One region of the Rossellomorea oryzaecorticis genome, then DNA from elsewhere that is predicted to be linked to it. Evidence: riboswitches for the same ligand, from Rfam matches in the RefSeq annotation. Region 1 holds a riboswitch; each other region holds the start of a gene.
The links. A riboswitch is a leader RNA that binds a small molecule or an ion and turns the genes downstream of it on or off. The one in region 1 is predicted to bind cobalamin.

Region 1 (10,966 bases):
TTGATGAGGATGTTTAATGCCTTCTCCACATCAGCCTCTTTATCAATATAAATGTGGCAATTTCCTACGCCAGTCTCAAGCACTGGCACTGTCGCATTATTGACGACTGCATTGATAAGGGCACCGCCGCCGCGTGGAATCAACACATCGATATGCTCCTTCATGGTAAACAGTTCATTCGCTGCTTCACGGTCTGTCGTATTGATGAACTGGACCGCTTCTTTAGGGATGTCTGTCTGTTCCAATGCATCATGCATGACGTCTACAATCGCTTTGTTGGAAGTGATGGCATTTGAACCGCCTTTGAGTACGATTGCATTTCCTGATTTCAATGCAAGCCCTGTTGCATCCACTGTCACATTTGGACGGGCTTCATAAATCATACCGATCACACCCAGGGGTACGGTCACCTTTTGCACCTGAAGCTGGTTTTCAAGGGTCCAGTCTGAAACAACCTTGCCAGTCGGATCTTCCAGGTCAGCGACTTGTCTGAGTCCGTTAGCGAAATCTTCCACTCGTTCTTTCGTCAATGAAAGACGATCCATGAATGCTTCTTCGAATCCTTTTTCGCGTCCTCTTTGCAGATCTTTTTCGTTTTCATCCAGAATGGTCTGGTAGTTTGCATCCAGGTGATCGGCAAGTTTATGCAATGCTTTGTTTTTTTGTTCGGTTGTCAGTAAGCTTAGTGTTTTTGCCGCTTTTTTTGCCATCATTGCTTGTTTTTTTACATCAGTTTTTTCGATTGTTAAAGTCATCAAATGCCTCCTGTTATAGTTTAAAATACCATTTGTCTCTGTTTAAGCCTTCTTTAGACCGCTGTTGATTTCCGTGCAAGACTTCGCTTTCCGCGGGCGGATGGGGAGCCTCCTCGGCTTCGTCACCGGGGTCTCCCCTACTCCGCATTTCCCGCAGGAGTCTGCGACTTGCACTCCAATCAACCGCTGGTAAAGAACTGTTATAAAGTCAAAGAATCGTAAAAATCATGCTCAGGATTAACATACCTGAAAATCAATGTTTATTTAGCTTACACCCCAACCGGGATTGGTACTTCGATGTGGCAGACGAGGTGGTCGATTTCTACGGCGATTTGGTCGTCTTTGATTTCGGATGGGTTTTTGAGCTGGCCTGAACGGAAGTTGACCATTCCTAGTCCGATTTCTTCGTTATTACTGTCCAGAATCCGAACGACTGCCCCTTTATCGAAGCGTCCTTTTACTGTATAGATATCGTTTATTGTCAGGCTTTCTTTTCTTTCAAGGATTCGGTCTTTCGCCTCTAAGTCAATGGTGATTTCACCTTCAGGACCTGAGTTGAATGCAATCCATTGCTTCTTGGAATCGAGATTCACTGCATCATCTGCAGATTCGAAATACGTACCTTTCGCTGTATGCTGCACAGCGTCATAGATGATGTTCGTGTTGCCTGATTTACCAAGGAATGCAGGGATTCCTGATGCCATTGTAATTTTGAATGCATCAATTTTAGAACGCATGCCGCCGGTTCCAACCGAACTTCCCGGTTCACCGGCCATATCTTCAATGTCCTCGCTGATTTCAGTTACACTTTCCAGTAATTCAGCTTCAGGATTCTTGCGCGGATCGGAATCGTATAAACCGTCGATGTCGGACAGGATAATCAATTGATCAGCGTCAACCAATGCTGCGACTTTCGCTGAAAGCGTATCGTTGTCTCCGAACTTCAATCGATCTACTGTTACCGTATCATTTTCGTTCACAATCGGGATGATTCCTCGTTCAAGCAGTACATTGATTGTGTTGCGCGCATTATTATAGCGGTCTTCATCTGAAAAATCACTACGAGTAATCAGAATTTGAGAAGCAACGTATCCGTGTGAAATAAATAGATCAGAATATGCTTCAATCAATAAACCTTGCCCGATTGCGGCTGCAGCCTGCTTCTCAGGTAATGAGCTTGGGCGCGTAAGGCAGCCTAATTTCCTGTAACCGGCAGCCACTGCTCCTGAAGACACAAGTAATACTTCATGGCCGTCATCTTTCAGACGCACCACTTCGTCCACCAGGCGTTCGAGCTTCCTTCTGCTCATTTCTCCGTGAAGACTTGTCAAAGAACTGCTTCCAATCTTGATCACAATACGTTTCTGCTTGTTTTCTTGGGACATCCAATCACTCCTAGTAAAAAGGTCCGCCCCTCGTCCCTTCATTGTGATGAGGGACGGACTTGTATTTCTGTTAAGCTTCGTACATTTATATAAATGGTAATTTTATATTTGAGGTTTGGTTTTTGTCTTATTTTAGTTTGTCACGAGTTGACGGGACTGTAATTCAGAGCTAATTTCCTTCGATCTTTTTTCTGCTCCTTTTACAGCTTCTGAGATAGCTTTACCTCCGCCGAATTGTGCAAGTGCATCAAGGCCGGCAGCTGTTGTGCCATTAGGGGATGTTACGTTTTCTCTTAGTTGTGTTGGTGTTTCTTCTCTTTCCAGCATCATTTTGGCTGCCCCGAAAATGGTCTGTGCACCGATTTTCCGTGCCATTTGAGGATCAAGTCCGGCTTCTGCTCCTGTCTTTTCGATGTGTTCCATTAAATAATAGAAGTAAGCTGGTCCGCTTCCGGCAATCCCTGTGAAAATATCCATCTTACTTTCATCGATTACATACACTTCACCGATACTTGATAAAAGTTCTTTCGCATTCATCATATCTTCTTCTGAAGTGAATCTGCCGGCACTGATTGCTGTAGCAGACTCTTTAAGCATACTTGACGTATTCGGCATCACGCGGATGACAGATTGACCGCCGGGAAGCTGTTCTTCCATGTGTGATGTCGTGATTCCTGCCAGCACCGACATGATGACTGTATCGCTCTTGACGAGATGATTGATTGAATCCAGCGCTTTATCTATATCCTTTGGTTTCATTGCAAGGATGAGGATATCGATTTCGCTGAACGGAAGTTGATCCTTCAATAATGTGCGTACACCGTACTTTTCATTTATTTCCTGAAGTTTTTCTTTGTTGCTTCGGTTGGAGACAATGATTTGATCCTTAGCAATCTTTCCACTCTGTACCGTTCCGGAAATCATTGCTTCAGCCATATTACCTGCACCAAGAAAAGCGATTGTTTTATTTTTCAACAAAAATATCCACTCCGTTTCTTTCATTTAATAAGGTTGTTTTTCAGTTATGTTTTTATTTTTAATGTTATTTTTTGTTTTCAATGTTTGTTTTGTCCTGTGCTTTGTTCACAACGTTTATAATCGTAACACGCTGGTAAATGATATCAAGGCGATATCCGGAAGTAGTAAGGAATACGCCGAAAAAGAAAGTGGAAGCGTTGTCATTCCCATTTATGTGGTTCAAATGCCTTCTGAGAGCTTCAAATCACTAATAATCCCGTATAATCAGAATTATTGGATTTACAATTGGGGATTAAGCGGGGTTTTGAGGGGGTGAGTTGAAGGACTATAGCCGTTTGGTTGGGGAATCTTTTAATTTTGACCTTTAATCTTCGAATTTTGACCGATAATCTTTTAATTACGGCTGATAATCTTTCGAAACCGGCCAATAATCTTTTAATTTCAGCGATAATTCCGTCACTTGGAAAAATAAGTTAAAAACGACCTCAATATACATTAAGGAAGCGGCACACCACAATCAGGCCCGCCAATCACGCCTCCACACTTCAATCAACGCCCAAGCACCCAATCATCACCCCACTCTCCTACAAAAAAATGCACATCAGACAAAAACGTCCGATGTGCATTCTTAACCATTTTTCAATTATTATTCCGTCACTTCATCGGAGCTCTTTCCATTCAGGAAATCCTTCAATGCCTGGATGTTTTGATCAAAGTCCAATTCGATGACTGATCCGACTCCCTCGTAGCTTCCGAAATCATAGGAGCCCTCGACCGGGATTGTCAGCTTGTCGATTTCATCCTTGTTACTTAACAAGACATCTTTGACCAGCGATATTTGATCGAGTTTGCTCATATTCGTCTGAATGTAAGGCTGGATGGAACCGGCAAGTTTCGGCAGCTTCGTGACACCGCCGACGCTGAGTACCTCTTCTTTAAGTGCGGTGATGACTTTTTGCTGTCTCTCAACCCGTCCAAAGTCACCTTCTGCATCATGACGGAATCTTGCGTATCCCAATAACTCTTTCCCGTGCAGCTTCTGCACCCCTGGCTGAAGCGAAACTCCGATGTTTTCAGACATCGCTTTCTCTACATCCATTTCAATCCCTTCAGGGGCAAGAATATCTACGGATTGTTCAAATCCTTTGAAATCGACCATCATATAATACTGGATGTCGATATCAAAGTTATGCTTTATCGTTTTGCGCAGCAATTCAGGGCCTCCGAGATAGAACGCTGTGTTCAACTTATAATTCTGGTATCCCGGGATCTCCACATAAATATCACGCATAAATGAAACCAGTTTCGTTTCATTGGTCTTAGGATCGACTTGAGCGAGCATCATGGTATCTGTACGGGATTTCTCCTCGCCCCTGCTGTCAACGCCCAACAGCAATACATTTATCTTTCCGTTTTCGTCTTTAACACCATTGAATTTATAGTCCTTCATATTTTGTTCACCATCGGCCATTTGATAGCCTCTATAAAATTGAAACGCAGAATAACCCACTAAACAAAAAATGATCAATAATAGCACTAATATTATTTTTCTGCCTCTTTTTTTCTTCGTTTTTTTACGGTCGAGTCTTGATTCCATTGTTCCACCTTCTTTGTTAAATGAAATGGCAGCAAGCTATTGAAAGATTTTACTCTACATTCCCCGGTAACTCAATACTCAGGTTATGGAGCAGCATGCATGAATTACCAAAGGGACAAGAATATATAGTTCATACTACCATAACTGGCAGGATATATCTCTAAAATTTCGTGCTTCCAGCCTAGGATAAAATGGTCCCCGCCTTTTAGAAAGTCCGTTTAATTGGTCCTAAAAGGTATTACCCTTACAAAAAAAGATTAAACCACTGGCCACTAAAAAAGCCGGGCCCCTATCCTTAAATAGAGATCCAGCCCACAATTCGCACATTTTCATGATTTGCGCGATCTTTTCCTGTACGATTCAATAGCTTTCTTCGTCGTTTCGAATACGCCTTTTCCAATCAGCCGTCCAAGCGGTGTCACGCTGCCGGCAAAGGGGTAGGATGTCCCCTGGTGGGTCGATGCGATCAGGATGCTGTCCGTCGGTGTTCCCGTGGCAAGGGTGCCTGTTCGGTGGTCAACGACATTCTGCTCCTGCATCGCTTTTACTTTCGCTTCGGTGGAAATGACCAGCGCCTCGATAAAGGCTTCATCCGAAAGCCTGCCGTTTACGAAAACCCATGTATTGATCGTACCCGGCCTCAGCTCTTGGGGATACTCATGTACTGCAGTCACATCCACTGCATTTCCGACGCCTGCTGTCACGACGACAAAGATCGAATGTCCTTCCATCAAATACGAGTCATATGCCACATCTTCGAGATTCACCGCCGTCATCATTCCCACTGTAAAAGATGGATCGAGATCGTTTCCCACTAGAAAATTCATCATATCTTCTCTGTAATCGGTGCAATCATAATGTGGTGACACGTATCTGTTCACCACATTTTTATACCATCCAAATCCGGATCCGGTCACGCCTGAAGACATACACTTCATATGGACTGGCGACCGATAGGTGATCATTTCAGGTGTAACATGCAAGAAAGCCTCCCCCGGCTGAGCTGCTTCCGCTGCCGGATTGTCTTCGGGAAGGATGACAATCTGCGGTTTGGCCACCTGTGGATGGGCTTGCTTATGTACTTCTGTAGCGTATACTTCCCTTATATGTTCTTCCTTTAATACTTCTTCCGGATGATCGACTATTTTCGTTTCACCCTTATTCAGCATGATGAGGCGGTCGCAATAAAGGCTTGCCAGGTTCAAATCATGGAAAATCGAGATTACGGTCAATCCCTGGTCTTTTGTTTGTTTTTTCAATAATTCCAGCAAATTCTTTTGATAGGAAAGATCCAAATGATTGGTCGGTTCATCGAGCAGGATGACTTTTGGTTCCTGTGCAAGCGCCTGTGCGAGATACACCCTTTGCTTCTCCCCTCCGGAAAGCTCGTCCAGCCTCCGGTCCTGAAGGGCTTCGACCCCGGTTTGCCTCAATGCCTGCTGAACGATTTCTTCATCTTGGGGGGAAACCGACTTAAATAACCCATTTTGATGAGGATAACGACCCAGCATGACCGTCTCCTTCACCCTGTAGGAAAAGGAGTGCGAGGTAATCTGGGGAAGCACGGCTACAAGTTTCGCCAGCTCCTTGGATGAATAATGATTCAACGGTTTCCCGTTCAATCGAATGGTCCCTGCAGTATGAGGAAGGATGCCCGACAAAGCCTTCAAAAGAGTCGTTTTCCCGCTGCCATTCGGCCCAAGGATACCGAAAAACTCACCTGTGCCTACATGAAAATCAATGTTTTCCACAACGGATGCATCCTCATACCCAACGGAAATCTGATGGACTTCAAGCATGTTATCCCCCCTTCTTCTTGATCAGAATATAAGCAAAAATCGGTGCCCCGATCAAAGCAGTGATCACTCCGATCGGCAATTCGGATGGACTGATAATCATTCGGGACACGAGATCGGCCACCACGAGGAATGCCCCGCCAATAATGATGGAGAGCGGCAGCACATGCGAATGATCGTATCCAATGATCCTCCTGATAAAGTGAGGGATCACCAGTCCGACAAATCCGATCGTCCCTGAAACGGCAACGGCCGCACCTGTCAATGTGCTTCCCGCAATCAGAATCAAGTATTTTCTCTTCTGAACGGAAATCCCTATATGACGGGCCTGTTCTTCACCGAAGCTCATCCCGTTCAATTCTTTTGCATTGAACATCAAAATCAACGTTCCCAGAATAAAAAATGGCAGGACAATAAAAATATAATCCCAGCCTCTCATTGATACACTGCCGAGCAGCCAACCGATGATCTGCCTCAGCTCTTCCCCTGATAAAGCGATCATGAGGGAAATGACAGAGCCGAGAAATGAGCTGAAGATGATTCCTGTCAGTATGATCGTTTCCACCTTCATCGTTCGGTCGACCTTCCTTGCGAACCCCAATACGAGGAATACAGTGAACAATGATCCTATGATACTGAGTACAGGCAGCGTGAATAAACCGAGAAACGGTAGGCTTATATTAAAAAAGAGGGTGACGACCGCTCCCACCGATGCACCTGAGGACATTCCAAGGGTATACGGATCAGCGAGTGGATTCCGCAGCAGCCCTTGAAAGGAGGCCCCGGCAATAGCCAGCGAGCCTCCCACAAGTAAAGCTAGCAGTACACGCGGTAAACGAATGGAAAATACAATATTTGAATGCATGGGATCGACACCCCCAAGAGGGACACCCGGCAGCCATTCGGCACTGATGATCTTGATGATATCTATGATCGGAACCTTTAAAGTCCCGATTGATATCCCCGCTAAAAGCGCCAGGATGAGGATGGCCAGCGCAATCAGATAAACAACCCATATATTATTCTTTGAAAATCTCCGGATAAACAGACTTGGCAATTTCCTCTACTCCTTCAACCAATCTCGGGCCGGTACGCGTAACGAGGTCCGTGTTGACATCATAAACCTGTTCGTTTTTCACTGCATTTACATCCTGCCAACCGTCACGGCTCACTACTTGTTCATGATCACCGTACGTCGTGATGATGACATCAGGATTTGCGGAAATGACTTCTTCCTGGTTCACTGCTATCCAGCCTTCCTGATCTTTCATGGCATTTTCCGCATTGATTAGTTCAAGCATTTCATTGATGAATGTATTATTCCCGGTAGAATAAATATCCGGTGCCGGCGCCACCTCTACATATACCTTCTTCTTCTCTTTGATTTCCCCGGCCTTTGATTTTAATTCATCAAGGTCTTTCTTCATGGAAGCAACCAGCTTATCTGCATCGCCTTTCGTTCTTGTCAATTTCCCGATGTTCTCAATGATGGTATATACTTCGTTGATTTTCTGTGTATCACGTACCACATAGACAGTGATCCCGGCGTCACGCAGTTGATCCAGTCCTTCTTTTGCGCTTACCGCCGTGGATTCATGCGCAAGCACCAGATCGGGATCCAGGCTGATGATTTTCTCCACATTGAATTCAATTCCGCCGATCTTCTCCTTCTCGGCCGCTTCCTCAGGGTAGTTATCAAAATCGGTCACCCCGACCACTTCTTCACCCAGTCCGAGTTCGAATAGTATTTCCGTATTACTCGGGATTAACGTAACAATTTTCTCCGGTCTTGATTCAAGCGTAATTTCAGCCCCTAAGGCGTCTTTTACCGAAACCGATTCTTCGGCAGCTTTCTCTTCGGTACCCTGTCCGCTGTTTTGATTACCAGGCTCGCTCCCGCAGGCAGCCGTAAATAACACAGACAGCATTAACATTAATAATAGACTGATTCTTTTCATTGTTCTCTCCTACTTTCTGTCATAATAAAAACCGCTTTCACTCTTTCCAAATAAAAAAACATCCCCGGCCGGTATGGGGATGCTGTGTAAAATGCATATAAAAAACAGGTTGAATCCAAGTATGCACGTTACACCTTCCTATCCGCGTAGTACCAGTGTCATTAAGATGTCAGGCAGGTCTCCTGGCTCATGGTCATTGCTTGCTGCACCTTCCCGTATTTTCATACAGTGGTTCCTGCAGTTTGCTCCCATTCACAGTGGCGGGACCGCGTTGGAATTGCACCAACTTCCCTTTTAAGAAGCAATGGAATATGATTCTATTCCGCTTCACCCAAACATTCAACTATGTAATTTTCCGTTCAAATGAATTATACAGGAGCATCCCCGTCCGGTAAATATCTTTTTGCTTCACAGATGCATCTTTTTGATTGTCAAACCCTCATGCGAAGTGATAAAATTTGTTCAATCTTAACTTTCTTTACCACATTACAGCAGCAAAAAGCTGCGGGAGGTTCTTGGAATGACGAAAGAAATTCAACATGCCACGTTTGCCGGAGGATGTTTCTGGTGCATGGTTAAACCATTTGATGAATTACCCGGCATTATAGAAGTCGAATCTGGTTATTCAGGCGGCCATGTCGATAACCCTTCTTATGAAGACGTAAAAAAAGGGGATTCTGGACATTATGAAGTAGTCCAGATCACATTTGACCCTTCCTTATTTTCTTATCAGGAATTATTGGACCTTTATTGGCCGCAGATCGATCCGACAGACGATGGAGGACAGTTCCATGATCGCGGGAATCAGTATCGCACGGCTGTCTTTTATCACAATGATAAACAAAAAGAAGAAGCCCAGGCTTCCAAACAGAAAATGGCCGAAAGCGGAAAATACCAAAAGCCAATCGTCACAAAGATTCTTCCGGCCGCACCTTTTTATCGTGCCGAAGAATATCATCAAAAATTTTACAAGAAAAATCCTGATGAATATAAAAAGGACCGTGAAGTATCAGGCAGGGATGAATTCATCGACCGCCACTGGCAGCAATAATCCCGGATGACAAAATCCCCTTTCTCAAATACTAAGAAGGAAAGGGGTTTTGCATGATGAAAAAAAATCAATCGGACAAGGAACAGGTAGTAGGTTTTGAAGGTCCCGGCAAAGCTGTCAATTACTTCGATCCTTACCCGGATGAAGACAAAGTGAATGACAAAAATGCTGAACATGGCGAGGAAAGAAAACAAAATGAATGATGATGTTTAGCCCGCGATGAATAGAATGATACCTTTTGTATAACTTAAGAATAAGGAACCGGGGAAATCCTCCACCAAGAAAAGCCATCAATCGCCAGATTTTCTCGGTTCTGCAACTATCTTTTCGTACTTGTTGTGCACCCCGTGGATATGGACGGTCTCCTTCAATGAAAATCTTCTCTGATAATATTGATTCAGTCCTTTATTGCTGTGCAGACAATCAAACCTTATCTTTTCATATCCATTTTCCTGACAGTAAGATTCAGCCCAATCTAAACAGATGTCACCCAATCCTTTCCCTCTCCACTCACGATCCACCACTAAGCGATGTAAATACATACACACGTCTTCATCTGCATCAGATCCCCACAACTCACAATCCCATTCATTCGGCGAATTTTCCAACGTCAAAGTTCCCACTGCCCTATTTTCTATAAGTAGTAAATAAGTTGAGCCCTTCTTAATCGAATCAGAGATTTCTTTAAGATTCCCTTCCATATCCGTCAAATAATAATCCCACTGCTGAAGACCTTGGGTTTTCAGCCATTTTGAGGCATCTTTAAGTAAGTATAAAACAGTATCAAGATCATCAAGTCCAGCCTTTTCTAATGTATAATCAAATGCATTTTCCATTAAATCCCTCCTCCACTCCATTCTAACATATAGATACTGGAGGAACGCATGCGTTAATTGCATATAAAAAAAGAAGGGCGGAACCAATCTCCGCTCTTCTTCAGTCTTTATTTTATTTTTTCAAGTACGTCCAGCCTTCTTCTTGATAAACCTTGTTTTCCTTCATCAGCTTTCCAATCGCCCGTTTAAAGGAAGCTTTGCTCATATTGAAGCGTTCCTTGATTTCATCCGGCTGGCTTTTGTCCCAGAACGGAATGGCGCCATTGCGCTGCTCAAGGTAAGAGAGGATCACTTCGGCATCATCTTGCATCTTTTCCTGTTTTAATGGAAGGAAAGAGGCATTCAGGTTTCCGTCATCCTTCACGTCGATGACTCTTCCCTCAACAAGCTCCCCGAGTCTCGGCTCTTGCTTCCGTTCATTTTCATGGACAAAACAGCGATATCCCTGCTCGGACAAAAAGAATGTACCCACTTTCAACAGTCGGTATACCCTCCCCTGTACTTTTGCATTCAGCATTTCCCTTGAAGCTCTTCTCGATACTTGTTCAATAATATTCTCTGTGGCAAGCTTCCCGTACAGACGGTCCTGCTTGTCGCGGTTCAATGACAA
Region 2 (10,966 bases), on a different contig from region 1:
GGATGGTCCCGGAACAGGCACAAATCCTGATGAGATGCTTCTTGGTGCGGCAGCAACCTGCTATATCATCACGTTGGCAGCGATGCTTGAAAGAAGCAGGATACCGAAAGCCTCTTTAACGATGGAATCTGAAGGAATCGTGAAGGTTGAAAAAGGTGTCATCACCTATAAGAAAATCATTCATCGCCCGATACTTGTCCTATCCAAAGGGTGTACGGAAAAAGAACTGGCTGCCGCAACAAAATTAGCGGTTAAAGCAGAGCAGTCTTGTATGATTTCACGGGCTGTCAAAGGGAATGTAGCCATTGAACTCGATGAAACGGTCATGATTCAGGATTGAATTCATTCTGGAAGCATCCTGCCCGAGTTCTCGAGGACATTATATTTCACCCATAAATCAAGGCGCTTCAACTGAGAAGCGCCTTTTTTATGTTTAAGATTCGGAATGTACAAGTTTCACAAGCATATGGGAAAGCATATGCTGCTCGTCTTCATTGCCTGCTTTCCACAATTCATAGAGAAGCTTTTCTTCCCTGTTTTTAGGTTCTTCATGAGCAGCAAGATAATCCCCGACTTTCTGGGCAGCTTTCGCCTGCTGTTCCTCATTCATCCCCAGCTTGTCCGCAAGTGACACTTTACTGCCTAAGTATTCTTTGAAGTGGTCAAAGTTTGATAGAATATCCTCTTTTTTATCTTCTGACATACGTGACAATGTGTTGTCTACTTTGTTTTCCATTTTGTCTGTAGATTGATTTGCCATTTGTTAAATCTCTCCTCTCTTTACTGTAGTTTCTATATTCCCGTTAAAGAGATGCTTAAACTTAATAGAGAGAGCTGAATGGAAAAAGTTTACTAACGTGCTTTACAAGTCATCAAATCCATTCACATCGGTGGTTTTTGTATACTGCCTGGATTTCTGCTCAAAGAAATCCGTTTTACCGAGGTCCACTTCCTGGTATGCTATGATCCACTTTAATGGATTCGTCTGATATCCTTCAAAAGGGGGTTCAAATCCGAGCTGCTTCGCCCTCTTGTTGGCCATGAATTTTATATAGCTCTCAAGTTCGGTCATCAGCAGCCCGTCAATTTCATCCCCGATGATTTCCCGGGCCCATTCGATTTCCAAATTCGCAGCTTTCAAGAATGTCTTCCGGCCAAATTCCATCAATTCACCCGTTTGATAAGATGGATATTCCACCAGTATTTCTTTGAAGATCTTTTCGAACAAGCCGACATGAAGCTGTTCATCACGATTGATATAATTGATCATCGTACTCGTGGCAACCATTTTTTGATTTCTGGCAAGGTTATAAAAGAACGCAAACCCGCTGTAAAAAAACAACCCTTCCAAGATGACATCATAAATGATCGATTTTAACAGATTCTCAATAGTTGGTGCTTTAGCAAAATCCTTATATCCATTCACAACGAACGCGTTCCTCTCCTTTAGGACTGGCTCCGTTTTCCAGTAATTGAATACTTCGTCCTGTTTCTGCTTTGGCACTATACTCGAGAGCACATAACTGTATGAATGATTATGAATGACTTCCTGCTGTGCAAGGATGATCATCAGCGCATTCAAACTGGAATCCGTCAAGAAGTCGGCTACTTTTCCGGCATAGTCAGTCTGCACACTATCAAGGAGCGCCAATAAACCGATGACTTTAAGAAAAGTATCCTGTTCTTTCAGTGAGAGTGTTTCGAATTGATTGATATCCTTGCTCATATTAATTTCAAAGGGAGTCCAGAAGTTCCCCAGCATTCTTTTATATTTTGGATATGCCCATGAAAATCGCACATCATCCCAGTTTAAGACATTTGAGCTCCGCCCATTAATGATGGAGGTAGATTTATTTGGCGACTCCGAATCAAGCAGTTCTCTTTTTTTCAGTATGGTCATTTTCAAATCCTCCTTTTTTAACTGTGGCAGCTTTCACATTCTTCAAGAACAGAGCCTGATGTGGATCTTACATAATAAGTAGTCTTCAATCCCGATTTCCAGGCATCAAGATGAAGGAGCAAAAGGTCTTTCGCTTTGATGTCGTTTCTTACATAGAGATTGAATGAGATACTCTGGTCGATATGCCTCTGTCTTTTGCTGTTTTGTTTTATACTCCAATGCTGATCAATATAATAAGCCGTTTTGTAATACCATTTCGTTTCGGCTGAAAGGTCCGGTGCTGTCACCGGGATTTTATAATCCTTTTTCTCTTCAGAATAGAGCTGTCTGAATAAAGGATCTATACTCGCGGTGGATCCGGCGATCAGTGAAGTGGACGAGTTAGGCGCCACTGCCATAAGGTACCCGTTGCGCACTCCGGTTGCAGCTGCTTTCTTCCTTAATGAGTCCCAATGAGTATCACAATAGCCCCTTTTATCAAAATAAAGGCCATTCTCCCACTCTGAACCCGGGAAGTAAGGATATGCGCCTTTTTCCTTGGCAAGGTCGATGCTTGCCTCAATCGTGTGATAAGCAATCTCTTCATAGAGGGAATCACAGTAAGACGCTGCTTCATCGCTTTCCCAGCGAATTCCCTTTATGGCTAATAAATGATGCCAGCCAAACGTCCCAAGGCCTATCCCTCTGTAACGCTTGTTAGTCAACTGTGCTTGCAGCACCGGGATTTCATTAAGGTCGATGACATTATCAAGGAGCCTTACGGCTGTCTTGATGGTTCTTGCCAGCACATTGTCCCTGACAACTTTAGCCAGTGAAAGGGATGCAAGATTACATACAACATAATCACCGGGATGTTTATATGTAATGATCCTTCCGTCTTCTACCCTTTCTTCCTCTATATAAGAAGGGCTCATATTCTGGGTGATCTCGGTACAGAGATTGCTGCAGTATATCATCCCTTTATGGTTATTGGCATTCTGGCGGTTAACGGAATCACGGTAGAACATGAAAGGTGTGCCTGTTTCCAGCTGGGAAATCATGATCCGCTTAAAAATGTCAATTGCAGGAACTGTTCTTTTAGACAGTCCCGAATGCTCCACACATTCCATGTACTTCTCCCTGAAAGACCCTTCCCCTTTTCTTTCATCATAGTAGTCTTCCAGACTGAACCCCATGACACTCCTTACCTCATGGGGGTCGAAGAGATGCCATTCGTCACGGTTTTCCACAGCTTCCATAAATAGATCCGGCAGGCAGACGCCGGTAAACAAATCATGTGTACGCTGCCGCTCATCTCCATTGTTCAACCGAACGTCGAGGAAAGAATGAATGTCCTTGTGCCACACATCGAGATAGACGGCAATCGCTCCCTGGCGCTGACCGAGCTGATCGACTGAAACGGCAGTATTGTTAAGCTGCTTCATCCAGGGAATGACTCCCGAGCTCACACCTTTAAATCCTTTGATATCACTGCCCCTGCTGCGGACTTTCCCTAAGTAGATGCCAAGACCCCCTCCATTTTTACTGAGAGTCGACACATCCGTGTTACTGTCAAAGATACTTCTCAAATCATCCTCCACCGTATCAATGAAACAGCTGGAAAGCTGACCGTAACTTTTACCCGCATTTGCCAAAGTAGGTGTGGCGACGGTCATATACAGATTGGAAAGTGCCCAATACGCCTCTTTTATCAGTGAAAACCGCTTTCCTTTAGCCTCATCCATCAAAAGGGTCATGGCAATAATCATAAATCTCTCTTGGGGAAGTTCGTAAACCCTTCCGTCATGAGATTTCGTCAAGTAACGCTCTGCAAGGGTAACAATGCCGATATAGGTAAACAGCTTGTCTTTCGAGGGATCCAATAATGACTCCAGCTGCTTGATCTCATCCCGGCTGTACGCCTCCAGCAGGCGGGGGTCGTATAGTTTTTGATCGATAAGCTCTTGAATCAAGTCAAAAAACGAACGATAAGGTTTTGCGGGATCCAGCCCTCTTGACCGGCTGCTGGCAAGATAGAGTTTTTCTAAATAAAGATAAGCAGCCGCATACGTCCAGTCCGGTGCTTCATCAGATATCCTTTCAACAGCCGACAAGATTGATTGATGATAGAGTTGATCATCCGAGAGTCCCATTTTCACCTGGAGAAGTCCATTTATTTTCTCGTGAAAATCTGTCAAATCCAGCTGCGGGAACTCTTCTTGCAGCTTGCGGCAGAGTTTCTCGGCTGTTGTTGTTTTTGCTGTTTGGATCATAGTCATGTTAATCTTTCCTCCCGTATCTGATTAATCCATCCGTACAATACGCCTTCGTAAGAGAAAATAAAAAGGCCCGTCCTCTATTGGACGGGCCCTGAATATAGCGATGATATGAAATAACAGACATATGTATAAACTCTATTATTCTATCCTCGCATATCCTCCCAATTCCCGAAGAAGATCGTACGTGATAAATACGGCAGGTCTCCTGACTCGTGCTTCATCCTACTATAAGGCCTTCCCATCTTATATAGATAGTGGACATTCCTTAGTTCGTCATCACTTACAGTTGCGGGGACAGTTCTGGATTTACACCAGATTCCCTATTAAGTCTTCATAGACACCGTATTTACAGATTTCATTGAATTAATCAATATATAGTTATTTTAATTAATCAAAACACAAAGTATTGTGTTCTTAATCATCATAATTTAATTGAATAGATTTTTCAAGAAGGAATCGGAACTCTTTTTCAATTTAGATGAGGTATAAATCAAATATGCTTATAATTATCTTTTTCTTTAAAAATGCACGAACACCCCAGAATTGAGAGCTAATATGTATGGTAAAGCCAGATTACATCAGTATTTGTCGTTTGAGCAACTTGCTTATAAATCCTATAATCCTATTAGAAGGTTGTTTGACAGTATTCTTTGGTCCCCAATATTTGACGGGCTGCTTACACGGGATCTCCCATCGTAAGCAGCCTCTTTTTTTCATGACCGGCTGAATAAAGCTTTAAGCGCCAGTTAAAACTAACAAAATCTTGTATTTCATGGTTGTTACAAAGTGATTAAATCAGACAAAAAGGTTTATTTTTACTAAGTAATCATATAAAATGCGCATTAAGTGATTTTTTTAAATCCCCTCTTTTGAAAGGAGAAAAATAATATGAAGAAGTTAATGAGTGCTTTATTGATAACAATTATGGCGATTGCTTTGGCTGCCTGTGGGAATGGAGATAAAGCGAAGCAGTCTGAGGATAAACCAAAAACCGAAGAAAAAAGCAAGGATCAACAAGAGCAAGCCAAACAAATGGAAGAAATGCAAAAGAAAATGGATAAACAAAAAGTGGACAAAGACAAGGTCGTTGCCGTCGTGAATGACGAGGAACTCAAGGGTGAGGATTACAATAACATTCTTACTTCCTCTCAAATGCAATTACAGCAAATGGGACAAGACCCAACCACTAAAGAAGCTTCCAAACAAATCAAGAAACAAACAATCGACAGTCTTGTAGGTCAAACCCTTCTCATGCAGCAAGCTGACAAGAAAGGGTACAAAGCAAGTGAAGAAGAAATAGACAAACAGCTTGATCAGGTTAAAAAGCAGTACAAGGACGAAAAAGAATTTGAAAAGGCAATGAAAGAAGCTGGCTTCTCAATGAAAGAATTAAGAACCCAGGTTGCTGAAAACATCAAATACACCAACTACGTGGAAAAAGAAATAAAAGTCGATGAAGTGACTGAAGATGAAATGAAGAAATTCTATGATCAGTTCGCTAGCCAGCAAGGCAAAGATCAAAAAGCACCAAAATTTGAGGAAGTCAAGCCGCAAATCAAACAGCAGCTCGAACAGCAAAAGAAACAGGAAAAACTCGTTCAACACGTAGAAGACCTGAAGAAAAACGCCAAAGTTGACGTTAAAATATAATATCCTATCAGAACAAACCCAAAAGCGGGTTTGTTCTTTTTTATTTATCACGTTTTTTCTTCATTCAGTTGGGTAAAGTTTATCATACCATTATACGACACCGTTCAAGCTTATTATTAAAGTATTTCCAGCTGTTGATTGGAGTGCAAGACGAAGAATCCTATCCGAAAAGCGGAAGGGCTTTGAATAGAGGTTTGTGGCATAAGGCGAATCGGCCTGGAAGGCGTTCTTTGCCTTCTTGGCCGGTTTGACTTATGACAAGTGCCTCTAAGCCCTGCAGCTAGACAGTTACCCCAATTGTCAAGGGATGCTCACCGGCCGCCCGCGGAAAGCGAAGTCTTGCACGGAAATCAACAGCGGATTTAAAAAACAAAGGAGATGAAACCATGAACAAGAGATCAAATGATCATCCCGAACAAGTGAACAAAGACGAAGAAGGCATTCTCGACCAGCATGAAAGTGAACAAAATGTAGACCCGATCCCGCTTGAAGACTTAAAGAAAGAACAGCGGGAAGAAAAAAAGAAACACCATACAAAAGATGATTCTTCAAGCGAAGAGTAAACGGACGGAAATATCCATTTTACAATTTCAGGGATTTTTCTATAAACATAAAGAAGCCGCGGTACAACCATGATTGTACCGCGGCTTTTATGGTCATGGGACTATTTTTTTAACCAATCCGTATGGAATGTGCCTTCCTTATCAACCCTCTGATAGGTATGAGCCCCGAAGTAATCTCGCTGAGCCTGCAGCAGATTAGCTGGAAGCGATTCCGCACGATAGCTGTCAAAATAAGCAATCGCACTGGCGAGTCCCGGGACGGGAATCCCCAATTTAATGGCAGTTGCTGCTACTTCACGCGCATCTTCCTGGTAATTTTCCACAATCTCCTTGAAATAAGGATCCAGCAGCAGGTTTGTTAATTCGGGCTCACGGTCATAAGCCTTCTTTATTTCCTGCAGGAAACCTGCACGGATGATACATCCCCCTCTGAAGATCATGGCAATCTCCCCCGGCTTAAGGTTCCAATTATACTCCTTGGATGCTGACTGTAATTGTGCAAAGCCTTGGGCATACGAACAAATCTTACTTAGGTAAAGGGCTTTTCGGATTTTCTCGATGAATTCTTCCTTGTTACCGTTGAATTTGCTGTTTTCCGGCCCTTTAAGTATCTTGCTTGCCTTCACCCGTTCTTCTTTCATGGCTGAAATAAAGCGGGCGAATACGGATTCCGTAATGATTGAAAGAGGCACGCCAAGGTCCAGTGCAGAAATACTGGTCCATTTACCTGTTCCCTTTTGGCCAGCGGTGTCAAGGATGACCTCAACCAGCGGTTTACCCGTTTCTTCATCGATTTTGGTGAAGATATCAGCCGTTATCTCAATCAAGTAGCTGTCCAGTTCTCCTTCATTCCACTCTTTAAAGATCTCATGCAGTTCTTGTGCATCCAGGCCAAGAACATTTTTCATTAAGTAATACGCTTCACAAATAAGCTGCATATCGCTGTATTCTATGCCGTTATGAACCATTTTTACATAATGTCCGGATCCATCCGGCCCGATATATGTACTGCAGGCTTCACCATTTAACTTTGCTGAAATGGCGGTAAGGAAAGGTTCAAAGAGGTCATATGCCTCTTTCTGTCCGCTTGGCATAATAGCAGGGCCGTAAAGCGCTCCTTCCTCTCCGCCTGAAACTCCCGCTCCGATGAAATTGATCCCTTTTTCATCAAGGGCTTTATTGCGGCGGATCGTATCTTCAAAGTACGTATTCCCGCCATCCATCAGAATATCTCCTTTATCCAGATGGGGCAGCAGGGAATCGATTGCTTTATCCGTTATCTCACCTGCCGGAACCATCATTACGATCTTTCTCGGCTTTTCCAGGGACTCTGTAAAAGCTTCTACACTGCTTGTACCTGTCAATTGTTTATCGCTATGTTCTTCGAGGATTTCATTTACTTTTTCCTCGGTAACATCATAAATGGCGACTGAGTATCCTCTGCTTTCAAAATTCAGAGCAAGGCTTTTCCCCATAACTCCGACACCAACAACACCAATTTGTTGTTTAGCCATATTATCCTTCCTTTCCTTGCTAAAAAAACTTTTTTCACCGTAACTATTATAATACGAAATAAATTTTCATGCTAAAATTTCATAAAAAAACTTTTCATTACGTTGATTTTTTTATTCATAGTCTCATTCTTTCCATGTGTATAATTTCCCATTCAGAGAAGAATGGACCGTTCAGCTAAATAAAAAAGCGAACCTCAATTCGGTCCACTTTTCTTAAAATTGGGATTTTATACTTATCTATTAGTCAAGTCGTTCAATAATCGTGGCATTGGCCATTCCATGCCCTTCGCACATTGTCTGCAGGCCGAAGCGCCCACCTGTCCTTTCGAGCTCATGCATCAGCGTAATCATGATGCGTGCACCACTTGCACCAAGTGGATGACCCAGGGCGATCGCACCGCCATTCGGGTTCAGCTTCGATGGGTCGGCGTTCAACTCTTTCAACCATGCAAGGGCAACAGGTGCGAATGCTTCATTCACTTCAAATACATCAATATCGCTTAACGTTAATCCTGATTTATCCAAAGCTTTCTTAGTAGCCGGTATGGGGCCGGTCAACATTAAAGTGGGATCAGAACCCGTAACGACACGGGTGTGGACTTTGAATCTGGCTTTCACGCCAAGTTCATCTGCTTTTTCTTTACTCATAAGCAGGAGTGCTGCCGCTCCGTCGCTTATTTGGCTCGAGTTGCCAGCATGGATGATCCCGTCTTCCTTGAAGGCGGGCTTCAATGTTGAAAGGATATCAATTGTAGTCTCCTGCCTCGGCCCTTCATCTTTATGGAAAAAGAACGTATCTCCTTTCTCGGATTGCACCTCAATCGGCATGATTTCATCTTTAAAACGATTTTCACTTTGGGCGTTAATTGCTTTTTGATGACTTTCGTATGCAAACCGGTCGAGTTCTTTTCGACTGAACGCGTATTTTTCTGCTATTCGTTCTGCAGATAGTCCCTGGTGAATGATTTCATGCTGTTGTTTTAATTTTTCACTGAAACCCGCTTTTCCATAGTTGGATGCGATGGGCACTTTCGACATATTTTCCACACCGCCTGCAATGACGATATCCATATCCCCGGAGAGGATAGCTTGTGCAGCAAAATGTACAGATTGCTGTCCTGACCCGCATTGACGGTCGATGGTTGTGCCGGGCACCTCGATAGGAAACCCGGCTATCAAGGCTGCAACTCTTGCAATGTCACCAGCCTGCTCTCCTGATTGGGTGACACAACCGAGAATGACATCATCCACATATTTAGGATCAATGCCGGATTTTTTCATTAACCCTTTAAGGATTTCACCTGCCAGATCATCCGGTCTCATGTTCTTTAATGCACCGTTTCTCCTTCCGACAGCCGACCTGATTCCCTCAACAATAACTGCTTCCCTCATAAACATCCTCCTTTAAAGGCCTAAATTCTTCGCAATGATCACCTTCATAATTTCATTTGTTCCTGCATAAATACTGGCAACCGGAACATCCCTGTATCTTCTTGCAATTTCATACTCTTCCATATATCCATATCCACCGTGGAGCTGCATGCATTCTGCTGCAATCCTTCTGGACATTTCAGTAAGTTTCAATTTTGCCATGGAAACTTTAGCGTTCACGTCAATCCCTCTCATATGTTCTGCAATCAGCCCGTCCAGAAAAGCTCTTCCCATCTCGATATCGGCAGCCATATCCGCCATTTTGAATTGGATATGCTGAAATTGACTGATTGAATTGCCAAATGCCTGCCGGCTTTTTATATAATCCAAGGTAAGGGCAAACATATGCTCAGACGAAACTTGGGCAGCAATAGCTACCACAAGTCGTTCCTGCTGCAGCTTCTTCATAAGATAGTGGAACCCTTTCCCCTCTTCACCGATAAGATTTTGTTTTGGCACTATGCAGTCTTCAAAAATAAGTTCAGCAGTATCCTGACAGTGAAGTCCGACTTTCTCAAGCTTCCGCCCCCTGGAAAAACCCTCTGCATCCCTTTCCACAGCCAGGAGACTGATTCCTTTATGAGGGGGGACAGCTCCGGTATCCGTTTTACATGCAATGATAACAAGGTCGGATTGGATACCGTTTGTAATAAAAGTTTTTTGACCGTTTACAATGTAATGATCACCTGTCAGCCGGGCTGTCGTTTTGATCCCCGCCAAATCGGAGCCCGCACCAGGTTCAGTCATCGCGATTGCCGTTATCATATCACCACTTGTACAAGAGGGAAGCCATCGTTTCTTTTGTGCTGCAGTACCATATTCACTGATATAGGGGACGACAATATCATTGTGCAGTCCTATCCCGATCAAACCGGAGCCAACCCGCTCCAATTCTTCATTGATGATGACAGAGAAGCCCCAATCCACACCGCTACCGCCGTATTCTTCATCCACATCCGGACATAGAAACCCCTGGTCCCCCATCTGCTTCCAAAAAGACCTCGGGACCAGCCTGTCCTCCTCCCACTGTTGGTAATGAGGATAAGCTTCTTTCTGCAAGAATTTACGAAGAGATGATCTGAATATCTCATGGTCTTCTGTCATATATGGGTGATTCATGTTTTCCTCCCCCTTCAATCGCATATGTAAACTGAATGACTTTCCATTCAGTACCTGCTGATAAAATGGTTATTTGGGTTGCATGCGAATGGCTCCATCCAATCTGATCGTCTCCCCATTAAGCATCGGATTCTCCACGATCGCTTCCACAAGCTGTGCGTATTCTGAAGGGTTTCCGAGCCTTTTGGGAAAAGGGACTGATTCACCCAATGTGTTTCGTGCCTCTTCAGGCAAGGAGTCGAACATAGGGGTATGGAAGAGGCCCGGAGCAATCGTCATCACCCTGATCCCATCCCTTGCAAGCTCTCTTGCAATGGGAAGCGTCATCCCTGCTACACCGGCCTTTGATGCACTGTAAGCCGCCTGGCCGATTTGTCCATCAAAAGCTGCAACAGAAGCAGTATTTATTATGACTCCCTTTTCACCCAGCTCATTTTCTTCATTCTCCTGCATCCTTTGAGCCGCCAGACGCAAGACATTGAATGTGCCGATTAAATTGATCTCAATCACTTTAGAAAACTGTGCAAGCGA
Region 3 (10,966 bases), on a different contig from region 1:
ATCAAAGTTGTTTCTTTTTTCGTTACCGACATTGGCAGCGATATCATCTTTGAAATTGCAGATAACGGAAAAGGGATATCTGAAGAAGAAGAAGCACGTATCCTGCTGAAAGGAATCTCATCAAAAGGCGACCACCGCGGTTATGGACTAGCCAACGTCGAGGAAGAACTGTCCCAGCTGGGAGGGACAATCGAATGGGATTCCAAAAAGGATAAAGGGACGGTTTTCACTGTCATCCTGCCGAAATCACACACAAAAGGGGAATAGGTATGATTAAAGTTGTCATTGCCGAAGATGACTTTCGGATTGCACAGATACATGAAGAATTCTTGGCGAAAAATGAGCAGCTGACATTAGTCGGCAAAGCGATGAATGCGAAAGATACATTGACTATTCTTGATGAACATCATGTTGACCTGCTATTACTTGATGTATACATGCCTGATCAGCTTGGCACTGAATTATTGCATAATATCCGATCCGAGTATCCCTGCGTAGATATCATTATGATCACAGCTGCAAAAGATAAAGCCTTTTTAGAAAAGGCACTTCGTTATGGTGTCGAACACTACTTGATCAAACCGGTAACATTGGAGAAATTCCAAGAAGCAATCACGTCCTATCTTCAGAAAAAAGCGGCGCTTGATTCTGCCGAAGAGGTCAATCAACAGGTCCTGGATCAATTTTTTGGCAGAGAAAAAAAGAAAGCTGCCGAAAAAAGGTACGATCTTCCGCCGGGCATCGACTATTTGACTCTTCATAAAGTGACAGCGATCCTGCAAGAGGAAAAAGAAGGGATCACCTCTGAAAGAGTCGGCGAAAAAATGGGGGCGTCCCGGACCACCGCCAGGAGATATCTCGAATATCTGGTTGGGATAAAGGATGCCACGGTCGAGCATGTCTACGGGATAGTCGGGCGTCCCGAAAGAAGATACCGAATCGGAAGTGAGAATGCAGTGAAATAGTTCCCGGGAAAAATAGTGTCTGCCACCTAGGCTAAAGTGATCACTTTAACCTAGGTGGCAGACTTCTTTATTTAAAGCTGAAGAAACCGGTGAACAAAATGAACAAAATCCCCATAAGTTTTTTAAAACATAATATTTTGGAAACGTTTACATAGACTCGTTCGGCAACTAGGATTAGATTAACGTATTTCACCTTTTTGACAGGGGATGTTTCTGGTGAGTACAAACAAGATAAAAGGGGTGCAGAAAAATATGAAAAGGTTTGGCTTCGTATTGATTATTTGTGTAATGGCATTGATGACAGCTTGTTCAAGCTCTGCTTCGGGTGACAAGGAATTTCCGTCGAAGAATATCGAAATCATCGCACCGGCTTCTCCGGGCGGAGGCTGGGATTTAACGGCGCGTTCTGTCCAGAAGGTTTTGCGTGACAACGACATTGTGGATAAAAACATCAATGTCATCAATAAACCGGGCGGAGGCGGAGAAGCGGGATGGAAATATCTCGAGAAGAAGGATGCCCACCATCTTGCAATCAATTCAAGTCTGGTACTGACAAATAAATTATTGGGACAAAGCGATCTATCACATGAACAATTCACTCCGATTGCCACATTGGCAACAGAATGGCAGGCACTCGCGGTTCCTGTTGATTCAAAATATGAAACCGCTTCTGAACTGCTGGATCAGATGAAGAAAGATCCAAAGTCTCTCAAAATCGGAGTAGGTCCGGGACTCGGGAACGATGACCACCTGTCAATTGTACAGGCAGCAAGCGAGAAGGGAATCGATCCCACTAAACTCGACTTTCTTGTCTATGAAGGCGGCGGCGACGTCGTGACGGCGCTGCTCGGAGGACATGTTGATGCAGTGACGACATCCCTTTCAGAAGTGAAAGAGCAGCACTTGGCAGGGAAGCTGAAGATCCTTGCGGTATCTTCTGAAGAAAGGCTGGAAGGACTGGATGAAGTTCCAACCTGGACGGAAGAAGGAGTGGACATGGTCTTCCCTCACTGGAGAGGCATCATGGGCCCTGGGGATATGACTGAAGAAGAAATCGCTTATTGGGATGAAAAAATCGGTGAAATGGTCAAAACGGATGAATGGAAGAAGATGCTTGAAAACAATGACTGGGATGATTTTTACAAAGACAGCAAAGAAACAAAGGAATTCATGAAGGAGCAGGAAAAATTATATTCAGACCTTGTGGAAAGTTCCGGGCTGAAAAATTAATCTGACGGACGGGTGGGAGACTGATGAGAGTCTCCCGCCGGTCTACTGTCATAGAGGAGGTTGAAATGCATGAGAGCAATCAAACTCGGGATGCCCATTTTTTTAATTCTATTAAGCTTCTTTTTTTTAATAGCATCCATCAATTTGCCAAAGGCCAATCTCGGGAATCCAAACGGGCCGCTCTATTTTCCGGTCGGATTAAGTGTATTCATGCTGGTATTCAGCGTGGTTTACTTATTTCAAGAGTGGAAGAATCTTGATGTTCATAATGAAGATATCAAACTTCTGCTGAAAGGGAGAACACCGAAATTGATTGCCCTGACTGTTTTATACGGAGCTGTTTATGCGTTCATGTTTGAACGGATCGGGTTCTTATTTTCTACTATTTTATTTTTGGGTGCTTTGTTATTTACGGTCAACGGTAAAAAATATGTTGTTAATGTGATAGTGGCTGTCAGCTTTTCTTTTCTATCATGGTATGCATTCAGCATTTTATTAGGAGTCAGTCTTCCATAGGAGGTGCACTAGATGGATTTTAGCAATTTTATGCAGGGGTTAACAACTGCGTTGGAACCAATAAATATTATGTGGGTTGTCATCGGAGGATTCCTGGGAACGATCGTCGGGATGCTCCCCGGCCTGGGACCGGCAACAGCCGTAGCCGTATTGATCCCGATTACATTTGGCATGGAGCCCGTCAGTGCAATCATCCTGATGGCTGCCATCTATTACGGGGCGATGTACGGGGGATCAAGGAGTTCGATTCTATTAAATACGCCGGGTGACGGTTCTGCGATTGCCGCAACTTTCGACGGTTATCCAATGGCTCAGAAGGGTCAGGCAGGACAGGCCATGGCCATATCGGCAGTCGCCTCTTTCATCGGGGGAATGATGGCCGTCATCGGGTTTATCTTCCTTGCCGAGCCGCTTGCAAGCTTTGCATTGAAATTCGGCCCGGCTGAATACTTTTTATTAATGCTGCTGACTCTTTCGGCGATTGTTGCCCTGTCAGTAGGAAAAATGGTGAAGGGGTTCATTGCCATGTTTCTTGGGCTGATGCTAAGTACGGTGGGCATTGATACGCAAAGCGGAGTCTATCGCTTCACTTTCGGGAGTTCACATTTAAGTGAAGGGATCGATTTTCTAATCGTGATCATCGGCGTATATGCAGTAGGGGAAGTCCTTTACAATTATTTGACGATCGATCAGGAGAAAAGAGAGAAAAAGAAAGTCGGGAAGATCTGGTTTACGAAAAAGCAGTGGAAACGTTCACTGTGGCCGATTCTCAGAAGCGGTCCGCTTGGATTTGTAATCGGTGTCCTTCCGGGAGCCGGGGGATCGATCGCATCGATGATCAGTTACTCGACAGAGAAGCAAATCTCCAAAAAACCTGAAGAATTCGGGAAAGGTGCAGTAGAAGGGCTTGCAGCTCCTGAATCTGCCAATAATGCGGCTTCTGTCGGTGCGATGATCCCGTTATTGACGATGGGGATACCGGGCTCGGGCACCACCGCTGTCATGCTCGGAGCACTTGTCATGCTGGGTATGAAGCCGGGACCTCTTTTGTTTGAAAATGATCCCAATACGGTTTGGACACTGATCAATAGTATGTTCATCGGGAATATAGCACTTGTGATTATTAATATTTTACTTGTCGGGCTGTTAGTGAAGATTTTGGATACACCTGCAAAAGTGTTGTATCCGGTCATTGTGATCCTTGCTTTTATCGGAACCTACACGCTCAGTTACAGTGCAGTGGATTTCTTCCTGCTGTTAGTTTTCGGAGTATTCGGTTTATTCCTGAAGGTCATGGATTTTCCGATTGCACCGCTTGTACTGGCATTGATTGTCGGGGCGGATATGGAACAGAATTTCAGGATGGCCGTGCTTTCGTCAAATGGAAGCCTCGGTATCTTCTTTGAAACGCCGATTGCCATCGGATTAGCTGTACTGACGCTGTTATCACTGTTTTATCCATTGCTGATCAAAGCGCTCAAAAAGAAAGGGAAGAATCCTATCGACCCTATCTCAAAAGACATGTAATGAAGAGGAGGAAAATTGATGCCTAAGGTTAAATCGTATGATGTAGTTGTTGTCGGAGCGGGGAACGCGGCCTTGTGTGCGGCCATTTCAGCCCGCGAAGAAGGGGCGGAGGTACTGGTCCTCGAAAAAGGTCCTGAACATAAGAGAGGCGGAAATTCATTTTTCACCGATGGGGCGATCAGAGTGGCCTATCATGATTTCGCCGATATCCGAAAGGTTGTAACGGATCTCTCTGATGAAGAGGCAGATTCGATCGTCATGCCCGATTACAATGAGGAAGATTATTATGATGATATCATGCGCGTAACAGAGGGAAAGAGCCAGCCGGAGCTTGCCAGACAACTGGTGGACCGATCGTTTGAAACGCTCGTTTGGATGAAGGGGCATGGAGTGAAATTTGAACTCAATTATGATAATCAATCATATGAAAAGGATGGCAAGCGTCATTTCTGGGGCGGTCTTCCTGTCAAGACGGAAAACAAAGGAATCGGTTTGATGAAGCAGCTTTTTTCACGTGCAGGTGAACTGGGGATCGATATTTGGTATGAGGCTGCTGCAGTGGAACTTGTAAAAGAAGGCGGAAAGATAAGCGGTGTGGTAGTACAGAAAGACGATGAACGACTTAGAGTAGATTCCTCCGGGGTCATTCTTGCATGCGGGAGTTTTGAAGCGAATAAAAAAATGCGGAGTGAACATATCGGAGAAGAATGGGAAGCGGCAATCGTCCGTGGAACCGAATATAACACCGGCGACGGAATAACAATGGCGGTTGCTGCCGGGGCAGAGACATTCGGGGAATATTCCGGATGCCATTCAATCGGAACGGATTATCAAGCACCGAAAGTCGGTGATTTCAACAAGCCAGGTGACATCTTCAAGAAACATTCCTATCCTCTCAGCATCATGTTGAATAAAGATGGAAAACGATTTGTAGATGAAGGGGCGGACTTCCGGAATTATACGTACGCCAAATACGGAAGGGAAATCCTGAAACAACCGGATCACGTCGCCTATCAGATTTACGACTCCCAAGTCCGGCCGCTGCTGAGGAAGGAATATGATCTTGAGGAAGCGACTTGTTATAAGGGTGAAACCCTGGAGGAGCTTGTTAATCAGCTTTCCGTCGATAAGGAGCAATTCCTGAAGACGATTGAGGAGTATAATGGAGCCGTTCAAGACGGGGAATACAATCCTACGGAGAAAGACGGCAAAAAAACAACGGGGCTTACTCCTGATAAGACGAACTGGGCGTTGAAGGTCGAGAAGGGTCCATTCTATGCTTTCCCGGTTACGTGCGGGATTACATTTTCTTTCGGCGGGCTGCGTGTCAATCCATCAGGAGAAGTGTTAAAGACGGATGATGAACCATTATCCGGCCTGTTCGCTGCAGGAGAAATGGTCGGCGGGATTTTTTATCACAATTACCCTGGGGGATCCGGGTTGATGTCTGGGGCAGTTTATGGAAAAGCAGCCGGCTCTTCGGCTGCCCGGTATGCCCTCGGTAATAAGCGGGATTCTACGATCATTCACTGATACCGATTGATAAAAGGAAAAAGTCACCCCATTGCCGGTGGCTTTTTCCTTTGAATGAAAGATGGGAGTAATCGTCATGAAAAAACAACTGTTACTGGTTATCACTTTCCTATTATATATTTTATTTTTTCTCCCTTTTTTTGATTGGGATGAAACATGGAAGGCTATCGCTGCACTCATCATCATTCAAATCCTCTGGATCGGCAAAGTCTTTCCGCTTGCGTTCAGCTCGCTGCTGCTCATACTGCTGATTTCGTTTCATTTTTTCAGTTATGAACAGACTTTGAGTTATTTCAGCTCGGGTATCGTTTGGCTCTTGTTTTCCACATTCATTATCTCAGCTGCATTCATCAAAACGGGTCTGGCAAGCAGGGTATCGCTCTTTATGTTAAAGATGTCGGGAGGATCGGGCAAAGCATTGATCTTCATCTCGTTTTTGCTCATGATCGTCCTGTCTGTACTGATACCGTCGAATGTAGGGAAAGGCAGCCTGTTATCATCTGTACTGGACAGCCTGCTGAAAAGTCTGCGCAAATTAGGGGATGTCCATTATCTGGGCAAGTCACTGTTTATCGGGGTAGCGTATCTAGCTGCCATTTCAGGGGCATTTGTTGCGACAGGGGCAAGTTCCACAATCTACGCTTTCGGGATCCTGAGCGATGTTTCGAGCGATTTGAATTATATAAAATGGTTCCTGACTTTTGGAATACCGGTGCTGCTTTTTATCGTGATACTGTGGGGGATATTCTTACTAATTTTTCCACCTGAGAAGATTGACCGAAAGCTGTTATTAGCATTGATCGAAGAAAGAATCAGTGAGCTTGGGCCCGTGAGCATCAACGAAAAAAAGATCATGTGTATAATCGGTGGAACCTTGATCCTGTGGATTGCACAGCCTCTGCATGGTTATTCCATTCCTCAGATCGGCCTGCTGGGCGCATGTATAACCTTGATCCCTTTTGCAGGAGTATGGAAATGGGAAGAAGCAAGGAAATCGATTGATTGGGATCTGATGCTCTTTTTCGCCTCTACTTTAATGGTATCCGGGATGCTGATCCATACAGGCACGATTGAATGGATGGCAGAAGGTTTGGACTCACTGCTGACAGGCCGCCAATCCTGGGTGATCATTCTCTTTCTCATTTTATGCACCAGTATCATTCGTATCGTCTTTGTCAATATCCTGGGGTTTTTGACCATCATGCTCCCCCTCAGCATTACGATTGGACATACAATCCCGGATTTATCACCCATGCAAATTGCCATGCCCGTGTTTCTGGCATGCGTCCCGGGCTTCTTTCTTGTCACCCAGTCCCCGGTCCATCTGATCAGCTACTCTTACGGTTATTTTACTGACAAGGATTTAATGCGGGCAGGATTTTGGTCATCCGCCGCCTGGATAGCCGTCATTATCTGCTCGGTGTTCTTTTACTGGTAAGAGAATTTCTTTTTTGCAAGGGAGGGGGAGGGAATGCCTGGTCTAATGAAAATCAGAACGATCATTAGAAGTGTTTTTATTTTGAATTCATGTACGGTTTTTTAATATTTTGATGAAACTAAAGGGGATTTCTGTGTGGAAATGTGAAAAGAGGGCTGTAAAGGATGGATAGGGGAGAGTTATCTATTGATTGAGTTGGTGAAGTGATACGGTGTGGGGTGTTTATAATCCGTTTTCAGGATTTATGATCCATTCTGAAAATATATGATCCGTTTTCCGGAAATATGATCCATTTCAGAAATATATGATCCATTTTCACATTTTATGAGCTAATAAGAATCATTCTAAAATATCTGTCCATGTTCATCATCACCACCTAAAAAGATACCGCAGGTTAACCAAATGCGGCTCACGGCTAACCTGCGGAAAACAAACTCCTAATAACCCTAAATGGATATTTTATTTTGTTTTAATTACCCCAGCCCTCTTACTTATTTAATCAACGCCCGATTCTTCCGATGTTCCTTTCTCAGAACAGCGGTGGTGAACAATCTTATTTCCTCTTCCGTTTCCGGGATCACTTTCGGCACCGGCTTCGGATTCCCGTCTTCATCCACCGCGACCATGGTGAGGAATGACTCTGTCGTCAAGGTTTTGATACCGGTCAATAGATTCGCAGAGAAGACTTTTACATATACCTCCATCGAAGTCCTTCCGGTGGAAGTCACAATCGCCTCGAGGCTGAGTGCGTCCCCGACAGTTGCGGATGACAGGAAATCGACCGAATCGATCGAAGCCGTGACCACGGCCGAGCTCGAATGCTTCATGGCTGACAGCGCAGCGATTTCATCGATAAATGCCAATACCTTTCCGCCGAAGATGGTCTGCATATGGTTCGTATCAGGCGGCAATACCAATTTTGTCTGGATCGTACGTGAATGATCAACTGGATAAGCTTGTTCCATCATTTTCAACTCCCTGTCCGTTTTGAATTAAAAAATGCATCTCCCATTATAAGAAGATGCAGCTATTCCAATCGGACGATCATGATCCAATGAGATCTTGTATGTCGTTCCATCTGGCGCAACACCCTCCTATCTCCCGTAGGAACTATGTGTTCTTCCCGATTGGCAGGTCTCCTGGCTCAGCTTCGCCGATTTCTTATCCCTTCCCGCTTCGAAAAGAAACAGTGGGCCTATATAAAAAATCTCAGCTTTACAGTGGCGGGACCGCGCTGGATTTCCACCAGCTTCCCTTTTAAGAAGAGAATGGACTCTCATCCCCTTCACCAACGGGCAATAATGAAATTGTGAACGCTATTATTCTATCATATTCGACATACCGGAATCTCTGATTCTGTCGATAAATTGAAGGAATTTAATAAATTCCCATTTTTATGAAACCTTCAGGGCAGCTGCCCCGTAGATAGTCATATAACCTATTAAAACGCGGTATCTTCCGCAGAAAAATAAACAGGGGGTAGGTAAGAATGGGTTCATTGACTGTCATTGGTATTATGATGTTCCTTATTCCGGTATTGATCGTAGCGGCCATTGTGGGGATCGGGTATTATTTCTGGATGCGATTCCGCTACCGCACGGCCAAGTCAAACCAGGCATTGATCATCACAGGACCGAAACTCGGGGATCCTGAAAAAGAAACAAATATTTTCACCGATCAGGAAGGGCGTTCTATGAAGATCATCAGGGGTGGAGGATATCGTCTGAGACGGTTCCAGACAAGTACGCCTGTCAATCTGACATCTTTCCAATTGAAATTGTCGACTCCGCGTGTGTACACGAACGGCGGGGTGCCGATCGTGGCGGATGCGGTCGCGATGGTCAAAGTGGCAGATACGTTGAACGGGATTGCCAACTATGCGGAGCAGTTCCTTGGCAAAAATCAAAAAGAGATCGAAGATGAAATCATTGAGGTATTAGGAAGTAATCTTCGTGCCATTTTATCAAAAATGACCGTTGAGGATATCAACAGCAACCGGGAGAAGTTTAACGCCGACGTCTCGGAGATCGCGCAGAAACAGCTGGATCTTATGGGCTTCAAAATTACTTCCCTCGGTTTGACGGATATCCGTGATGCTGATGAAGAAAATGGATACTTGAAGAACCTGGGACGCCCTCGTATTGCGGAGGTCCGCAAGCAGGCTGAGATTGCCGAGGCCAATACTGAGCGAGAAACACGTATTCACCGTGCCCAGACGGATCAGGAAGCGAAGGAAGAAGAGTATAAGCGACAAATCTCCATTGCTGAATCCAAGAAGGAAAAAGACATCAAGGATGCGGCATTCAAAGAAGAAACAGAACGTGCCCGCGCGAAATCAGAACAATCCTATGAGCTGGAAAAAGCAAAGCTTTCCAAAGAGGTAAAAGAAGAAGAATTGACGCTTCAGTTCCTTGAGCGCGAGCGAGCGGTCAAACTTGAAGCGGAAGAATCTAAAGTCCGCCAGACTAAAGCGGACGCCGAATATTATGAAACGACCCGTAAAGCGGAAGCTGAAGCCCGCAAAGCGGAAATCGACGGGGAAGCGAAAGCGAAGATCCGCCGTGAAGAAGGATCTGCCGAAGCAGATGTCATCAGACAGCGCGGTAAAGCAGAAGCAGAATCACGTAAACTGCTTGCTGAAGCAATGGAAAAACACGGTGACGTCATCATAACGGAAAAACTGATCGAAATGCTGCCAGTCTTTGCAGAGAAGATTGCACAGCCGTTGAACAACATCGATTCTGTTAAAATCATTGATTCCGGAAACGGGCAGGGTGTCCCGTCATTCGGCAGGAGCATCACGAAAACGATGCTCGATATGCAAGAACCTTTGAAAGAAATGACCGGGATCGATGTGGGTCAATTACTCCGTTCGTATGCGGACAGAAAACCTGAAAAACCATACCAACCCGTCATTTCCCAAACAGGGGAAAAAGAAAGTGCGGCAGCACAGAACACGGATGAAGAAGACAGGGAAGAAGTGCAAAATCAGGAAAAAGAATCACAGGAAGTGAAGTAAGAAAATGGGAGGCTGGGACAAAAGTGTTTTAGTCTAAGTAAAACCCGAACTAATTTGCACAAGATGACGCAAATTAGTTCGGGTTTTTAATTTGTTCAAAGTTGTATTTAGAGGTTAGCCCTTTCTAGCGGTTGATTGGAGTGCAAGACGAAGACTCCTGCGGGAAGAGTAGCTTATGTGAGACCCCGCAGGCTTGCCGAGGGAGGCTCACGGGCTACCCGCGGAAAGCGTAGTCTTGCACGGAAATCAATAGCGGTAAAAGAACCTATACTGATTTTTTTCGACTTTGTATGGTAGGTTATTAGTTTTATCTGTTTATAGAAGTATAACCTTGAATAAATAAAGGGATTGTCATCTACATTATATTTACAAGTTTAATACAAAGCTTGAACAAAACAGAAGGAGTGAAATGAATGAAGAAAATTTTCTCGATTTTTGTGACTGCCATTCTCATGCTGACATTTACTGGAGGCGCGTTTGCTGCCGGGAATGATGCGATGGTGCGCATCATCCATGCTTCACCAGATGCACCTGCTGTAGATGTTTATGTGGACGGTAAAGCAGTCGTTGAAGGAGCCGAGTTCAAAGCTGCGACAGAATACATGAACCTGCCTGCAGGGGAACATAAGGTAGAGATCTATGCGGCCGGAACAATGGGCAGCGAAGATCCAGTCATTTCCCAGTCCCTTACTGTTGAAGAAGGGATGGCTTACACAGTTGCTGCTGCCAACACAGTGG

Region 2: linked by a shared signal. The riboswitch ahead of ACKA06_RS21405 (ribonucleoside-diphosphate reductase subunit alpha) and the one ahead of ACKA06_RS17100 (ABC transporter substrate-binding protein) in region 1 are both predicted to bind cobalamin.
Region 3: linked by a shared signal. The riboswitch ahead of ACKA06_RS16575 (acyl-CoA thioesterase) and the one ahead of ACKA06_RS17100 (ABC transporter substrate-binding protein) in region 1 are both predicted to bind cobalamin.

Annotation. Positions count from the first base shown of each region.
Region 1 covers NZ_JBJOSA010000018.1:23,726-34,691, forward strand. Annotated here, with positions in the region: gene ACKA06_RS17070 (glutamate-5-semialdehyde dehydrogenase) at 1-755, opposite strand, end outside; gene proB (glutamate 5-kinase) at 1,025-2,140, opposite strand; gene proC (pyrroline-5-carboxylate reductase) at 2,273-3,118, opposite strand; gene ACKA06_RS17085 (LCP family protein) at 3,765-4,715, opposite strand; gene ACKA06_RS17090 (heme ABC transporter ATP-binding protein) at 5,045-6,514, opposite strand; gene ACKA06_RS17095 (FecCD family ABC transporter permease) at 6,516-7,568, opposite strand; gene ACKA06_RS17100 (ABC transporter substrate-binding protein) at 7,531-8,469, opposite strand; cobalamin riboswitch at 8,625-8,819, opposite strand; gene msrA (peptide-methionine (S)-S-oxide reductase MsrA) at 8,990-9,520, shown strand; gene ACKA06_RS17110 (hypothetical protein) at 9,577-9,723, shown strand; gene ACKA06_RS17115 (GNAT family N-acetyltransferase) at 9,811-10,356, opposite strand; gene ACKA06_RS17120 (CvfB family protein) at 10,469-10,966, opposite strand, start outside.
Region 2 covers NZ_JBJOSA010000037.1:478-11,443, reverse strand. Annotated here, with positions in the region: gene ACKA06_RS21420 (OsmC family protein) at 1-340, shown strand, start outside; gene ACKA06_RS21415 (DUF3243 domain-containing protein) at 434-760, opposite strand; gene ACKA06_RS21410 (ribonucleotide-diphosphate reductase subunit beta) at 863-1,900, opposite strand; gene ACKA06_RS21405 (ribonucleoside-diphosphate reductase subunit alpha) at 1,918-4,152, opposite strand; cobalamin riboswitch at 4,337-4,518, opposite strand; gene ACKA06_RS21400 (SurA N-terminal domain-containing protein) at 5,047-5,808, shown strand; gene ACKA06_RS21395 (hypothetical protein) at 6,195-6,371, shown strand; gene gndA (NADP-dependent phosphogluconate dehydrogenase) at 6,473-7,885, opposite strand; gene ACKA06_RS21385 (thiolase family protein) at 8,126-9,277, opposite strand; gene ACKA06_RS21380 (acyl-CoA dehydrogenase family protein) at 9,290-10,435, opposite strand; gene ACKA06_RS21375 (3-hydroxyacyl-CoA dehydrogenase) at 10,505-10,966, opposite strand, start outside.
Region 3 covers NZ_JBJOSA010000017.1:1,493-12,458, forward strand. Annotated here, with positions in the region: gene ACKA06_RS16540 (sensor histidine kinase) at 1-267, shown strand, start outside; gene ACKA06_RS16545 (response regulator) at 270-965, shown strand; gene ACKA06_RS16550 (tripartite tricarboxylate transporter substrate binding protein) at 1,218-2,195, shown strand; gene ACKA06_RS16555 (tripartite tricarboxylate transporter TctB family protein) at 2,265-2,711, shown strand; gene ACKA06_RS16560 (tripartite tricarboxylate transporter permease) at 2,724-4,238, shown strand; gene tcuA (FAD-dependent tricarballylate dehydrogenase TcuA) at 4,257-5,771, shown strand; gene ACKA06_RS16570 (SLC13 family permease) at 5,848-7,209, shown strand; gene ACKA06_RS16575 (acyl-CoA thioesterase) at 7,701-8,174, opposite strand; cobalamin riboswitch at 8,322-8,517, opposite strand; gene ACKA06_RS16580 (flotillin family protein) at 8,699-10,228, shown strand; gene ACKA06_RS16585 (DUF4397 domain-containing protein) at 10,642-10,966, shown strand, end outside.